One region of the Paenibacillus sp. FSL P4-0127 genome, then DNA from elsewhere that is predicted to be linked to it. Evidence: a T-box and tRNA genes for the amino acid it is inferred to sense, from the RefSeq annotation. Region 1 holds a T-box; the other holds one or more tRNA genes.
What was found. A T-box is a leader RNA that pairs with one kind of tRNA and senses whether it is charged. The one in region 1 lies ahead of tyrS (tyrosine--tRNA ligase), so its partner is inferred to be a tRNA-Tyr.
Positions count from the first base shown of each region.

Region 2: it has a tRNA-Tyr gene. The T-box ahead of tyrS (tyrosine--tRNA ligase) is inferred to sense a tRNA for this amino acid. The anticodon was not compared.

Region 1 covers NZ_JBBOWY010000001.1:3,339,924-3,347,259, forward strand. Annotated here, with positions in the region: gene acsA (acetate--CoA ligase) at 1-73, shown strand, start outside; gene NYE74_RS15000 (transglycosylase domain-containing protein) at 159-3,263, opposite strand; T-box leader at 3,394-3,658, shown strand; gene tyrS (tyrosine--tRNA ligase) at 3,731-4,984, shown strand; gene NYE74_RS15010 (hypothetical protein) at 5,426-6,577, shown strand; gene NYE74_RS15015 (hypothetical protein) at 7,019-7,336, shown strand, end outside.
Region 2 covers NZ_JBBOWY010000001.1:2,031,477-2,038,812, forward strand. Annotated here, with positions in the region: rRNA gene NYE74_RS08970 (16S ribosomal RNA) at 1-642, shown strand, start outside; rRNA gene rrf (5S ribosomal RNA) at 746-862, shown strand; tRNA gene NYE74_RS08980 (tRNA-Ile) at 900-976, shown strand; tRNA gene NYE74_RS08985 (tRNA-Ala) at 1,074-1,149, shown strand; rRNA gene NYE74_RS08990 (23S ribosomal RNA) at 1,358-4,418, shown strand; tRNA gene NYE74_RS08995 (tRNA-Asn) at 4,628-4,700, shown strand; tRNA gene NYE74_RS09000 (tRNA-Ser) at 4,773-4,864, shown strand; tRNA gene NYE74_RS09005 (tRNA-Glu) at 4,939-5,010, shown strand; tRNA gene NYE74_RS09010 (tRNA-Val) at 5,126-5,201, shown strand; tRNA gene NYE74_RS09015 (tRNA-Met) at 5,217-5,290, shown strand; tRNA gene NYE74_RS09020 (tRNA-Asp) at 5,364-5,440, shown strand; tRNA gene NYE74_RS09025 (tRNA-Phe) at 5,458-5,533, shown strand; tRNA gene NYE74_RS09030 (tRNA-Thr) at 5,554-5,629, shown strand; tRNA gene NYE74_RS09035 (tRNA-Tyr) at 5,633-5,718, shown strand; tRNA gene NYE74_RS09040 (tRNA-Trp) at 5,731-5,804, shown strand; tRNA gene NYE74_RS09045 (tRNA-His) at 5,827-5,902, shown strand; tRNA gene NYE74_RS09050 (tRNA-Gln) at 5,917-5,991, shown strand; tRNA gene NYE74_RS09055 (tRNA-Gly) at 5,999-6,073, shown strand; tRNA gene NYE74_RS09060 (tRNA-Cys) at 6,085-6,158, shown strand; tRNA gene NYE74_RS09065 (tRNA-Leu) at 6,170-6,255, shown strand; tRNA gene NYE74_RS09070 (tRNA-Leu) at 6,277-6,356, shown strand; gene NYE74_RS09075 (ArsR/SmtB family transcription factor) at 6,640-6,966, shown strand; gene NYE74_RS09080 (hypothetical protein) at 7,322-7,336, shown strand, end outside.

The DNA of each region.
Region 1 (7,336 bases):
AATCATGCGCCGCGTGTTAAAAGCTTGGGAACTTAACCTCCCGGCCGGGGATTTATCGACGATTGAGGATTAAAGCGGGTTTTCCCGCTAGATGCAATAAGCCCCTCCGAAGAGCGCTCGGAGGGGCTTTCCCTTGCTTATCTGGTTTTAGCGCCAGCTTATTTACTGTACTGCACCGGAGACGATGCCGGGGATTCGCCCAGCACGTTCACCGCCGTAACCTTGACCCAGACGGTGCCGGAGTCGGTTTTGAATGAATACTGCGTATCGGCGGTCGAGCCGGCTTTGGAATACGTGCCGTCCGCCGCATCGGACACGTACACGTTATAGCTGGTGACGAGGTCCAGAGCCGGGTTGGCTTCCCAGCTTGCCGTAAACCCTCGTTCGTCCTTCTTAATGCTCACCTGAGCGGGAGAAGCGGGGAGCGAACCGTCCGTGCCGTTCTCCCCGGCCGTTCCCCCATCTTCCGGCGTTTCGGCGCTGCTGTCCGGAGGCGTAACGCCGTCCGGGTTCATGCCTCCCAATAAACCGACAATCGCGCTAGGTTCCGACTCCTTGCCGGCTACGTCCACGGCCGTAACGTAATAAGAAGTGGCCGGACCGGCGGCGTTGGCGTCGGTGATCGACAAATCGTCGCCGATGAGCGCCGCTTTGCCGGTATATTGGAACTTCACCCCGTCATCCGAGCGGTACAGTCGGTAGCCGACAACGTCTTTTTCGCTGTTTGCGCCAAACGTTACCGTGGCCGTGCTTCCGTTTATCTTGAGCGCGACGCCCCCCGGGGACGCCGGCGCATTACCGTCGTCGGTGCGCGGGTCAGGCTTATACGGCGCGTCCTCGCCGGCGTCCCTCGGCATGTAGTAACTCAGCGATCTGTGGCTGCCCTTCATGACGGAAAACGCGTTCTGCAGCTCTTTCACCAGCTCGGAGATCGGCTTCTCGCGGCGAACGACCACTTTTTCGCGCTGCATATCGGACGGCGTCGTTTCCAGGGGAACGTAGTTCACCCCATCGTAGGTGACGTATTTCGCCCGTACCAGAACGTCCTCGGATTTGGTCGGGACGTATTTGGCGTTGAAGATATCCGTCACCAGCTTGCCGGCCTGCTGCGTCAATTGGGTCGGCAGTTTGCCGCTATAGCCGGAGACCGTTTTGGTGACGATTCCGTCCGGCTTTTTGAATTCCTTCGTGGCAAACAGGTCCGGTTCGTTTGCGGTGACCTCGTTCATGACGAGCGACCATATTTTCCGGGCCCGCGATTTACCGGCATCGGAGAGCGTGTTTACGGAATCGCGATAGCCGATCCATACGCCGAGCGTAACGTCCGGCGAGTAGCCCATAAACCAGACGTCCGCGTAATTTTGCGTGGTGCCGGTTTTGCCGACGACGGGAATTTTTCCGTAGTTTTTAAAGTCTCTTTTGATCGAACTGCCCGTCCCGTCCCGAATGACGGTGCGCAGCATATCGGTCATCAAATAGGCGGTTTGCTCGGAAAACACCTGCTTCGGTTCGTTCTTGTGCTTGTAGACGACCTTTCCTTTGGCATCGACGATTTTTTCGATCATGTAGGCATCGACGAACTTTCCGCCGTTCGGGATCGCGCTGTAGGCGTTCGTCAGTTCCTCTACGGTAACGCCGTATTTCAGACCGCCGAGCACGCCGGTTTGCGCATTGTAATCCTCGTCTTCGAGGGTGGTGATCCCGAGTTTTTTCGCGAAATCCCAAGCTTTGTCGATCCCGACGATGTTGTTGAACACCTTGAGCGCCGGGATGTTGCGGGATTCGTTAAGCGCCGTTCTCGCCGTAACCAGGCCTTTGTAGCCGCCGCTGGAATTTACGGGGATGTGATACCCCTTTTGGTAATCCCGCAGAATGATCGGCGAATCGTCGATGATGCTGGCCGGCTGAACTAAGCCCGCATCAAGCGCCGGCAAATAAGCGGCGATCGGCTTCATCGTGGAGCCGGGCTGCCGTTTCATTTGCGTCGCATAGTTCATTTGCTCCGTATAGAAATCGCGTCCCTCGATCATGCCCAAAATCGCGCCGGTATCATTGTCGAGCATCATTGCCGCAACCTGCTCCAGCCCTTTCTTTTCACTGTATGGCGAAAAATTATCCGCATTTTCGGACACTTTGTGCATCGAGTTGTATACCTGCTTATCGATCGTGGTATACACTTTGTATCCCCCGGTCAACAGCTCCTGCCGGGCATCCTCGAGAATTTGCGGGCGGCTGGCCGCCTGTTCCTTGGTCAGCTCCGGATTGCGCAGCATCGCAAGCACGATAGCGCCTTGCCGTTCCGTCTCCAGCATCAAATAAGGGTAAGTGTCGTAAGCTTTTTTGGTTTGCTGCGCCAGCGAACCTTTCAGATCAAAAGCCAGCGCCTCCTGATACTGGGCCTGGGTAATTTTGTTCTCTTCCAGCATGCGCTGCAGTACGAGCTGCTGGCGCTTCATCGCTCTTCCGAAGGCTTCCTCGTTAAATTCCCCTTTGCCGTTAAAGGCCGAATAGGAGGAAGGAAGCTGCGGAAGTCCGGCCAAATAAGCGGTCTGCGCGATGTTCAGGTCCTCCAGATTGGAGATGTTGAAGATTCCTTTGGCCGCCGCCTTGATCCCGTAGACCTGGTATCCGTTCGATCCGTTGCCGAAAGGAACTTTGTTCAAATAAGCCGTAATGATTTCTTCCTTGGATAAAAAACGTTCCAGCCGGAGCGCCAGCAGTATTTCCTTGACCTTCCGGTCTTCCGTGCGTTCCAAATTCAGAAAGACGCGCCGCGCGAGCTGCTGGGTCAGCGTACTCCCGCCGGTCTGTACGCTCTCATGGAGCAGCCTCTGCTTTACGGCCCGGAGCGTTCCTTTAAAGTCGACCCCGATATGCTCGTTAAAATGATTGTCCTCAATCGCGATCACCGCATCGATGACCGATTGGGGGATTTGCTGGTAAGAAACCGGACGGCGGTCTTCCTCCGAGCGAAGCTGGCCGATCGCCTGCCCGTCGCGGAAATACGCGAACCCCGTCATCTCGTTATAATTGATTTTTGCTTCAATGTCGGCCCGCGACCGCACGGGATCGTCCTTGACGATCGAGGAGACGTAACCGAACACGGCGCCCCCCGCAAACAGACCTCCCGCAAATCCAAGGAGAACGAGCCAGCCTAGCGTCGCCCAGATCCAGCGGCCTTTCCTGCGCCGCCGAACCGGTTTGCCGCTCCTTGATCTGCGCTTTTTTTGCTGGCCGGAGTTGTTTTCGTTATCATGAACCATCAATGATCCTCCTTTATAAACAGCAACATTATAGCATAAAAATGGTCTATTGGTTGTTTTTTCATCCTATTTGGCTGAGGATTGACTTCGTAAACGGGATTATGTTATAAAATAATTTAAATGCATATCGTCAAAGGCGTGGAAAGACTTAGTAGAAAGCGGAATCCCGCCGCTCAGAGAATCGGTGGCCGCTGCGAACCGAATGGGCGGATCCCTTTTGAATTACCGTCTGGAGCCGTCCGGGGGAACGCGGCCCTAAGCCGCAAGTAGTCCGGTTCCGGGATGACCGTTATAAGAATGAAGTGAAAACCGTTTCGTTTGCTTGCTGCGGCCTGCGGCGGGTTAACGCGGTTTTAATTAGGGTGGTAACGCGAGCGCTCCTTCTCGTCCCTTGGGACGGAAGGAGCTTTTTTGCGTTTTGCTGGTTTGACGGTTGTTCCAATTTTTAAGCTGGAGGAGTGTTTGTTATGAAATGGGAAGAGTTGACGCCTGAGCAGCAGGCGGAGGTGGAGCGCCAGTTGAAAGTAATTTCCCGGGGGGTCGTCGAGATTGTCCCCGAGGATGAACTGAGGCAAAAGGTGATGAAATCGGTCGTCACCGGAACGCCGCTTAAGGTCAAGCTGGGGCTTGATCCGTCGGCCCCCGATATTCACGTCGGGCACACGGTCGTAATGCAGAAGCTGCGCCAATTTCAGGAGCTTGGCCATCAGGTCCGCCTCATCATCGGGGATTTTACGGGGCGGATCGGCGACCCGACCGGCAAATCGGAAACCCGCAAGCAGTTGACCGAGGAAGATGTGCTGCGGAATGCGGAAACGTACCGGCAGCAGATTTTTAAAATTTTGGATCCGGAAAAAACGCAGGTTCATTTCAACTCCGAATGGCTGGCTCCGATGACGTTTGCCGACGTCGTCAAGCTGGCGGCCAAAGTGACGGTAGCCCGGATGCTGGAGCGGGACGACTTCACCAAACGCTACCAAAGCGGCCAACCGATCAGCATTCACGAATTTTTCTACCCGCTGATGCAGGGGATGGACTCCGTGGCGCTGGAGAGCGACATCGAGCTTGGCGGAACCGACCAGAAGTTCAACCTGCTGATGGGCCGGACGCTGCAGAAGGAATACGGTAAAGATACCCAGATCGCGATTATGACGCCGATTATCGAAGGTCTCGACGGCGTGCAGAAGATGAGCAAAAGCCTTGGCAACTACATCGGCATCGACGAGGAGCCGAACGAAATCTACGGCAAAGCGATGTCCGTGCCGGACGAGCTGATGCTGAAATATTACGAGCTGGTGACGGATTTGCCTGGAGAAGAGCTGGAGGCTCTTGCGGAAGGTCTTAAAACGGGCAGCGTCCACCCGCGCGACGCGAAGATGAAGCTGGCGTTCACGCTGGTCCGGATGTACCATGGCGCAGATGCGGCGAATGCCGCGCAGGAGCATTTCGTAACGGTGTTCCAGCAGCGGGCTTTGCCGGAGGATATCGAAGAGAAGGAGATCCCCGCAGGAGAGCTGGAGGACGGGAAAATCCGCCTGATCAAGCTGCTGACGCTGATCGGTTTCGCCGCCTCAAACGGGGAAGCGAGACGCAGCATCCAGCAGGGGGCGGTTAAACTTAACGAAGAGAAGCTGACCGACCCGAACGCGGAGGTCGCTTTGTCCGGCGGGGAAGTCATTCAGGTGGGAAAACGGAAATTCGCCAAGCTGACGGTGAAATAAAGAGAATTCAACTCATTCGTTTGGAAGATTTACACATTATAGAAACGCCGGAGCGAATTGCTCCGGCGTTTTTTTCTATAACCTAAGAGGGCGCGGCGATATTTAAAATCATGAGACGAATTTCCTGAGTTTTAATGCTTACTTAATGAGAATTTCGGCTTTCGCGGAAACCTGCCTTCCTTAAAATCGCCTATTTTTTATGGTTTGCCTGCAGTAATTAGGTTCTTTTAACAGTATGGGCGAGTTCCGTTCCTTTAGTATTGAACCTTAATCCTTGGAGTTTATACATTCTGGCGTGATGTCTAAAGAACGGCCACGGTTACTTTTTTGGAAAAAATTTTGGGTTTTTAAAACTTTTTCGTTAGCCCATCCGTTTACGCCATGTGTCGACCGATCGGAACATAAGACACTAAAAAATAGGCGGAAGGATGGAAAGATAAAATGAAACACAATTTTTACAAGGTTTTGAGTACGGCCGCACTGGCCGCAATCATTGCCGGCGCGGGGACGGTTGGTGTTATGCGGTCTGTTCAGGCTTCTCCGCCAGCTCCGGCAGCGAAGTCCGCTGTGCCGCAAGAGGCCGCACAAGCTTCACAAACTTCACAAGCCGAAAAGGCCGAACATGCCGGGCAAACGGCCGGTCTGAACAACGTGGATCAAAAGCTGATCGACGCCGCGCAAGCGAAGCTCAAAGAGTTTGTTAAGGAACCGGTTGCTTTCCTCAAGGCGGAAACCGCAAAGCTTGGCGATGAGGAGGCCGTTTGTTTCGTTATCAGCGAGACAAAGATGGGTTCCGAGACTTCCCCTAACGAAAATGTAACGGTAAAACGCGACGGTACGGTGGTAAATCTTTATCTTATCACCTCGTACAAAGAACTTAACGATAACGTCAAGGCAAAGCTGGACCTCGCCTGGAAGCAGGCCTACAACAAAGATTCAAGCGGCATTGAGCGGGTGTTCGTTCATTATACAAATTCCGAATTTTATTACACGGGGTTGGATTATACCAACATAACAGCCGCCAACAGTAAAAAAGAGTCCGTAGATCTGATAAACGGAAAACTGGATTATAGCGGCGGAAAACTGGAGGAGCAAGAAGTGCCGCCCGCAATCAATAAGGCGGCGGCCGAGACCCTTTCCCGCGCCGGAGCGACCTCGAAGGGAAGCCCTGACGTAACCTTCGGCAAAAAACCGAACGGAAAGAAAGTGTACTATTTTACGTACGGAGAGACGAATAAAGGGGAAGTGAAAGTTAACGTTGAAGAAACGACCAACCGGCTGCTCGGCCTGAGCTTGGAGGACTCGTCCCTGCTCAAGGACCTCTCCCAAGTAAGCAAGGAAAACGCGGAGGAGGAAACGAACGCCATCCGTGAAAAAGTGAACGGATACGGGTTGGACGAATTAAAGAAGGCGGCTGTAGAGCAGGCTAAAGCGATGCTGAATCTGGATTTGTCGGACTACACCGCGAAGCGGGATGAAACATCCAAGTCTTCTTACCATAATTCAGTAGTCTTTACCAAAGAAGGCGCTCCCGGCGTAACGGGTTACTTTAACGCCAAAGGGTTCTTCCACGGCTTTAATATTGAGCAATAACCGGAGTATACTTGACCGCGAATAAGCTAAGTTTTTAAGCGCAATCCGGCTCGAGCCGATTTTTGACTTGGGCCGGCTTAACCTAGAAATGGTACTTGACAACCGGCTACTTGAACGAGTACCCGCCAGCTTTGAGAATAGCGGTACTTTATGTCCTTATTATCCGGAGCCTGGCAGGTTCATCTCCATTAGCGGCATTTTATGTACTTATTTTCCTATGAACAGTCTGGAATGGGGGATTTCCTTGCAACAGGGGAAAATAGCGACATAAATCGCCGGAATAACGCGCGTTTTTGTCCTTATGTTTTTCGTCTCAGTCCAAGTGCCAGCGTGTCGGAAGGCTGAACGTATAGGACGAAGCTGTTCCGGATATCCGTTTACGCAATGTGCCGTTCAAATCGGGAACGGGCGCTAAAAAAGTTAAGAGAAAGGGAAGAAAAAATGAAATCCAGTTTTTACAAGGTTGTATGCACGGCCGCCCTGGCGGCGATCATTGCCGGCACGGGAGCCATCGGCGCGGCTGGGACGGTACAGACGGCATCGGCGGCGGAAGCCGGACAAACGGAGCAAACGGTCAATATAAAAAATGTGGACAAGAAGCTGGTCGACGCCGCGCTGGCCAAGCTCAAAGAGTACGCCAAGGGATCGGTTTCCTTCAGCAAGGCGGAGACGACCGAATATAACGGCGAGGTAGTCAGTCTCTCCTGGCAAAAAAACGGCCAATTGTCCGGTTCGGTGTATGTGAAGCCTGACGGTAAA
Region 2 (7,336 bases), 1.3 Mb from region 1:
GCTGAAACTCAAAGGAATTGACGGGGACCCGCACAAGCAGTGGAGTATGTGGTTTAATTCGAAGCAACGCGAAGAACCTTACCAGGTCTTGACATCCCTCTGACCGCTGTAGAGATATGGCTTTCCTTCGGGACAGAGGAGACAGGTGGTGCATGGTTGTCGTCAGCTCGTGTCGTGAGATGTTGGGTTAAGTCCCGCAACGAGCGCAACCCTTGACTTTAGTTGCCAGCAAGTGAAGTTGGGCACTCTAGAGTGACTGCCGGTGACAAACCGGAGGAAGGTGGGGATGACGTCAAATCATCATGCCCCTTATGACCTGGGCTACACACGTACTACAATGGCCGGTACAACGGGAAGCGAAGTCGTGAGATGGAGCGAATCCTAGAAAAGCCGGTCTCAGTTCGGATTGCAGGCTGCAACTCGCCTGCATGAAGTCGGAATTGCTAGTAATCGCGGATCAGCATGCCGCGGTGAATACGTTCCCGGGTCTTGTACACACCGCCCGTCACACCACGAGAGTTTACAACACCCGAAGTCGGTGAGGTAACCGCAAGGGGCCAGCCGCCGAAGGTGGGGTAGATGATTGGGGTGAAGTCGTAACAAGGTAGCCGTATCGGAAGGTGCGGCTGGATCACCTCCTTTCTATGGAGAATCGCTTCCTGCGATGGAAGCATTCAAATAGCTAACTTAGGTTAGCGAACTTACTCACTCGTTGGTCAGTTTTGAGAGTTCAAACTCTCATGCGTTTGGTGATGATGGCGGAGGGGTTCCACGCGTACCCATCCCGAACACGACCGTTAAGCCCTCCAGCGCCGATGGTACTTGGACCGAAGGGTCCTGGGAGAGTAGGACGTCGCCAAGCGCAGCCCATTTTTGGGTGCATAAATAAATATTGTTATGGGCCCTTAGCTCAGTTGGTTAGAGCGCACCCCTGATAAGGGTGAGGTCGGTGGTTCGAGTCCACTAGGGCCCACCATAAATCCCATAACATGTGCTGCATTTTTTGGTAGAAGTCGCCGATAATTCATTCGGAATCGCCTTCACAGCAGGTGTTAATTTTGGGATAAATCTATGGGGCCATAGCTCAGCTGGGAGAGCGCCTGCCTTGCAAGCAGGAGGTCAGGAGTTCGATCCTCCTTGGCTCCACCATACTTTATTGTTTCCAACACTTACCGGTTGAACGGTAAGGCAGGAGATGATAAGATATTCTTCCGCCGGTAAAACGGCGAAGAAACTTGATCCTTGAAAACTGGATAACGAAACGAAATTTGCGTTTTAGAACAATCCTTTTAGCTGAACTTGTGTCAACACAAGTGAAGATATTAGTGGTTTGATATTTTCCTTCGGGAAAAATCATGGTTAAGCTACTAAGAGCACACGGAGGATGCCTAGGCGCTAGGAGCCGAAGAAGGACGTGGCGAACAACGAAACTGCCTCGGGGAGCTGTAAGCAAGCATCGATCCGGGGATGTCCGAATGGGGAAACCCGGCTGGGGTAATACCTAGTCACTCATCACTGAATCCATAGGTGGTGAAGAGGCATACCAGGGGAACTGAAACATCTAAGTACCCTGAGGAAGAGAAAACAATAGTGATTCCGTCAGTAGCGGCGAGCGAACGCGGATTAGCCTAAACCGAAGAGCTTGCTCTTCGGGGTTGTGGGACGTCTCACATGGAGTTACAAAGGCGGAGGTTAGACGAACAGGTCTGGAAAGGCCGGCCAGAGAAGGTAAAAGCCCTGTAATCGAAAGTCTCCGCCCTCCGAGACGGATCCCGAGTAGTGCGGGGCACGTGAAACCCCGTATGAATCCGCCAGGACCATCTGGTAAGGCTAAATACTCCCTAGCGACCGATAGTGAAGCAGTACCGTGAGGGAAAGGTGAAAAGCACCCCGGAAGGGGAGTGAAAGAGAACCTGAAACCGTGTGCTTACAAGAAGTCAGAGCCCTCTATATGGGTGATGGCGTGCCTTTTGTAGAATGAACCGGCGAGTTACGTTTGCAAGCAAGGTTAAGCTGAGAAAGCGGAGCCGCAGCGAAAGCGAGTCTGAATAGGGCGAATTTAGTTTGCAGGCGTAGACCCGAAACCGTGTGATCTACCCCTGTCCAGGGTGAAGGTGCGGTAACACGCACTGGAGGCCCGAACCCACGTACGTTGAAAAGTGCGGGGATGAGGTGGGGGTAGCGGAGAAATTCCAATCGAACTCGGAGATAGCTGGTTCTCCCCGAAATAGCTTTAGGGCTAGCCTCGGTGTGACAGTCGTGGAGGTAGAGCACTGATTGGGTGCGGGGCCCGCAAGGGTTACCAAGCTCAGTCAAACTCCGAATGCCATAGACTGATTCACCGGGAGTCAGACAGTGAGTGCTAAGATCCATTGTCAAAAGGGAAACAGCCCAGACCATCAGCTAAGGTCCCCAAGTGTGTGTTAAGTGGGAAAGGATGTGGAGTTGCACAGACAACCAGGATGTTGGCTTAGAAGCAGCCACCATTTAAAGAGTGCGTAATAGCTCACTGGTCGAGTGACTCTGCGCCGAAAATGTAACGGGGCTAAACACACCACCGAAGCTATGGCTTGAATCGACTTCACTGCTTCTTTGAGGCGGTGATAACCAGGTACATTTTTGCCGAAAGCAACCGATGAATATTGTTCAAAGGTTTCGGCCAAATGCACCTCGGGGTTAAACACAGGACTTCGAAGCAGGAGTGAAGTCGATTCAGGGGTAGGGGAGCGTTGTGTATGCGTTGAAGGTGTACCGTAAGGAGCGCTGGAGAGTACACAAGTGAGAATGCCGGTATGAGTAACGAAAAGATCAGTGAGAATCTGATCCGCCGAAAGCCTAAGGGTTCCTGAGGAAGGTTCGTCCGCTCAGGGTAAGTCGGGACCTAAGGCGAGGCCGAAAGGCGTAGTCGAAGGACAACAGGTTGAAATTCCTGTACCACCGTAATCCGCTATGAGCGATGGGGTGACGCAGGAGGGTAGTGACGCGGGGCGATGGAATGCCCCGTCCAAGCAGTGAGGCTGGTGTGTAGGCAAATCCGCACACCGTAAGGCTGGGCTGTGATGGGGAGGGAAAATTTACAGTACCGAAGGTCATGATCTCACACTGCCGAGAAAAGCCTCTAGCCAGGAGAAGGTGCCCGTACCGCAAACCGACACAGGTAGGCGAGAAGAGAATTCTAAGGCGCGCGGAAGAACTCTCGTTAAGGAACTCGGCAAAATGACCCCGTAACTTCGGGAGAAGGGGTGCCCCGGTAGGGTTTATAGCCCGAGGGGGCCGCAGTGAAAAGGCCCAAGCGACTGTTTAGCAAAAACACAGGTCTGTGCGAAGCCGCAAGGCGAAGTATACGGGCTGACGCCTGCCCGGTGCTGGAAGGTTAAGGGGAGCGGTTAGGGGTTAAACCCGAAGCTGTGAACCGAAGCCCCAGTAAACGGCGGCCGTAACTATAACGGTCCTAAGGTAGCGAAATTCCTTGTCAGGTAAATTCTGACCCGCACGAATGGCGTAACGACTTGGGCGCTGTCTCAACGAGAGATCCGGTGAAATTTTAATACCTGTGAAGATGCAGGTTACCCGCGACAAGACGGAAAGACCCCATGGAGCTTTACTGCAGCTTGATATTGGACTTTGATACGATTTGTACAGGATAGGTGGGAGCCTAAGAAGTGGGAGCGCAAGCTTCCATGGAGGCGCCGTTGGGATACCACCCTGATCGTATCGGAGTTCTAACCCGGTACCGTAAGCCGGTACGGGGACCGTGTCAGGCGGGCAGTTTGACTGGGGCGGTCGCCTCCTAAAGAGTAACGGAGGCGCCCCAAGGTTCCCTCAGAATGGTTGGAAATCATTCGCAGAGTGCAAAGGCAAAAGGGAGCTTGACTGCGAGACTGACAAGTCGAGCAGGGACGAAAGTCGGGCTTAGTGATCCGGTGGTACCGCATGGAAGGGCCATCGCTCAACGGATAAAAGCTACCCTGGGGATAACAGGCTTATCTCCCCCAAGAGTCCACATCGACGGGGAGGTTTGGCACCTCGATGTCGGCTCATCGCATCCTGGGGCTGAAGTAGGTCCCAAGGGTTGGGCTGTTCGCCCATTAAAGCGGTACGCGAGCTGGGTTCAGAACGTCGTGAGACAGTTCGGTCCCTATCTGTCGTGGGCGCAGGAAATTTGAGAGGAGCTGTCCTTAGTACGAGAGGACCGGGATGGACGCACCGCTGGTGTACCAGTTGTTCCGCCAGGAGCACAGCTGGGTAGCTAAGTGCGGACGGGATAAGCGCTGAAAGCATCTAAGCGTGAAGCCCCCCTCAAGATGAGATTTCCCAATTAGTAAGACCCCTTGAAGACGACGAGGTTGATAGGCCTGAGGTGGAAGTGCAGCAATGCATGGAGCTGACAGGTACTAATCGGTCGAGGGCTTATCCAAAACTCTACCCACCAAAGTGACGTGAAGCTTCGAAGCTGAGTCCGAGTACTTTGGCGGGGCCCAAAAATATACCCCAAAAAGTGACGCGAGGCTTCGTAGGTAATTCCGATTACTTTTCGGGGACCCCGGGAACTGAATAGGGGCTAACACGCAAATCAAGTTTCGTATCCAGTTTTCAAGGATTAACGCCTTGAAAACTTAATTAATGTTCCCTGATAGCTCAGTCGGTAGAGCACTCGACTGTTAATCGAGTTGTCACAGGTTCGAGTCCTGTTCGGGGAGTCATAGTCCCCAGAAAGTGTGGGTTTGCTTCTAAACTTATACCGATTACTTTCTGGGGGCCCAAAAACACGTGGAGAGGTGTCCGAGTTGGCCGAAGGAGCACGATTGGAAATCGTGTAGGCGTCACAAGCGTCTCGAGGGTTCGAATCCCTCTCTCTCCGCCATAACACCCAAAAAGTGAAGTTATGGCTATGATGGAGTTTCCGATTACTTTTCGGGGGCCCGGCATAAATCATACGGCCCGTTGGTCAAGGGGTTAAGACACCTCCCTTTCACGGAGGTAACAGGGGTTCGAATCCCCTACGGGTCATTGCTTTCTTAATATGTTTCAAATGGGGTTAAGAACCCCTTGGGAAGAGGTTTATTTACAGAAGTACTTGATTTGTTGCTATGTTATCTGGTACAATAAGATTTGTCTTTTCCATGGAGGCTTAGCTCAGCTGGGAGAGCATCTGCCTTACAAGCAGAGGGTCGGGGGTTCGATCCCCTCAGCCTCCACCATATTGTATATAACGACGCGGGGTGGAGCAGCCCGGTAGCTCGTCGGGCTCATAACCCGAAGGCCGCAGGTTCAAATCCTGCCCCCGCAATTAACTCCATAATTAGTAATGAGGAGCTTAGGCTTGCTCGAATCGGTTTGTGGAGTTGGCAATTTATCAGTGTGGAGCCGTGGTGTAGAGGCCTAACATGCCTGCCTGTCACGCAGGAGACCGCGGGTTCGAATCCCGTCGGCTCCGCCATTTATAACTAATTGCAAGGCTCGGTAGCTCAGTCGGTAGAGCAGAGGACTGAAAATCCTCGTGTCGGCGGTTCGATTCCGTCCCGAGCCACCATTAAAAAACAAAAATTAAAAGCCGGTGTAGCTCAATTGGTAGAGCAACTGACTTGTAATCAGTAGGTTGGGGGTTCAAGTCCTCTCGCCGGCACCACGTGGAGGCTTAGCGAAGTGGCCAAACGCAGCAGACTGTAAATCTGTTCTCTGACGAGTTCGGTGGTTCGAATCCATCAGCCTCCACCAGTTTTATCTAATAGGGGCATAGTTTAAAGGTAGAACAGCGGTCTCCAAAACCGTTAGTGTGGGTTCAATTCCTGCTGCCCCTGCCAGTTTTGAAACTTGAATAATATGGCGGTCGTGGCGAAGTGGTTAACGCACCGGATTGTGGCTCCGGCATTCGTGGGTTCGATCCCCATCGATCGCCCCATATTTCAACTTTATTGGGGATTAGCCAAGCGGTAAGGCAACGGACTTTGACTCCGTCATGCATAGGTTCGAATCCTATATCCCCAGCCATTTATAAGCGGACGTGGCTCAGCGGTAGAGCATCGCCTTGCCAAGGCGAGGGTCGCGGGTTCGATTCCCGTCGTCCGCTCCATTTTTATCTTTGGCGCCATAGCCAAGTGGTAAGGCACAGCTCTGCAAAAGCTTTATCCCCAGTTCGAATCTGGGTGGCGCCTCCATATTTTTATTTGCGGGAGTGGCGGAATCGGCAGACGCACAGGACTTAAAATCCTGCGGTAGGTGACTACCGTACCAGTTCAAGTCTGGTCTTCCGCACTTTGTATATATTTTATATTTGCCGGTGTGGCGGAATTGGCAGACGCGCGCGACTCAAAATCGTGAGGGAAACCGTGGAGGTTCGAGTCCTCTCACCGGCATCAATAACGTATTGGAAGTCCTCTGGAGATTCATCCTGAGGACTTTTTGCATATCGAGACATTCACAGCATAAAGCTAAAGCCTCCAATGAGCGTCCATTCCTTGACAGGAATATTCTGTTTTATGTATATTTTAAGCGACTGATGCAATAAAATATTGGAGTTAGGAGGTAGCCATACAGTGCGATTTCGGGTCTTGAAAGAAGCCCGAGTCGGTGATAACTAGAGAAATGACCACCTTTTATTTTAAGAAAAGAAACGTGCTGTATGGGAAATAGAATCATATGGACACAGCGGTATTAAGCGCACTTGCCGAATCTAACCGTTTACACATTGTTGAATTACTGCGTGAAGGCCCCCTTACTGTCGGGGGAATAACCGATCGCCTTCAGCTGCGGCAGCCTCAAGTATCCAAGCATCTCCGCGTGCTTCTTGATGCAGGAATCGTGGATATGCAGGCAGACGCGAATCGCCGGATTTATCAGCTGCGGCCGGAGCCTTTTCAGGAAATGGACGAATGGCTGGATTCCTATCGTCATATATGGAACGAGAGGTTCGATCGCTTGGATGCTTACCTTCAAGATTTGATGAATCCCAATAATAAACATTAGTAAGAGTAGAACTGGCGGCATTAGGGGTCGTTCCCTTTGCGGCCAGTTTTCCTTTAAGATTAGAAGTTGACAAACACTGAAAATTACTGTAAGTTGCGGCGGACGAGCTTGATGAGCTGATTTCCTGCTATTTGTCGGTTCTTAAACGGATTGATGGTTTTAAATATCCAGCAAGCCGGAGGTTACCGCATTCCACAGGTCGGCATGTTACTGCGGCTCATCGTTCCGCACCAATGAACGCCCCAAGTCAGCAATTTGTGAGAAACGCTCGAACGAGAGAGATGATATAGTATTCCGCAGATATTACTTTAAGTTGGGGAGTTGATCGCAAGAGATCGGGAAGATCATTTTAACTATGCAGCTGTCGCTG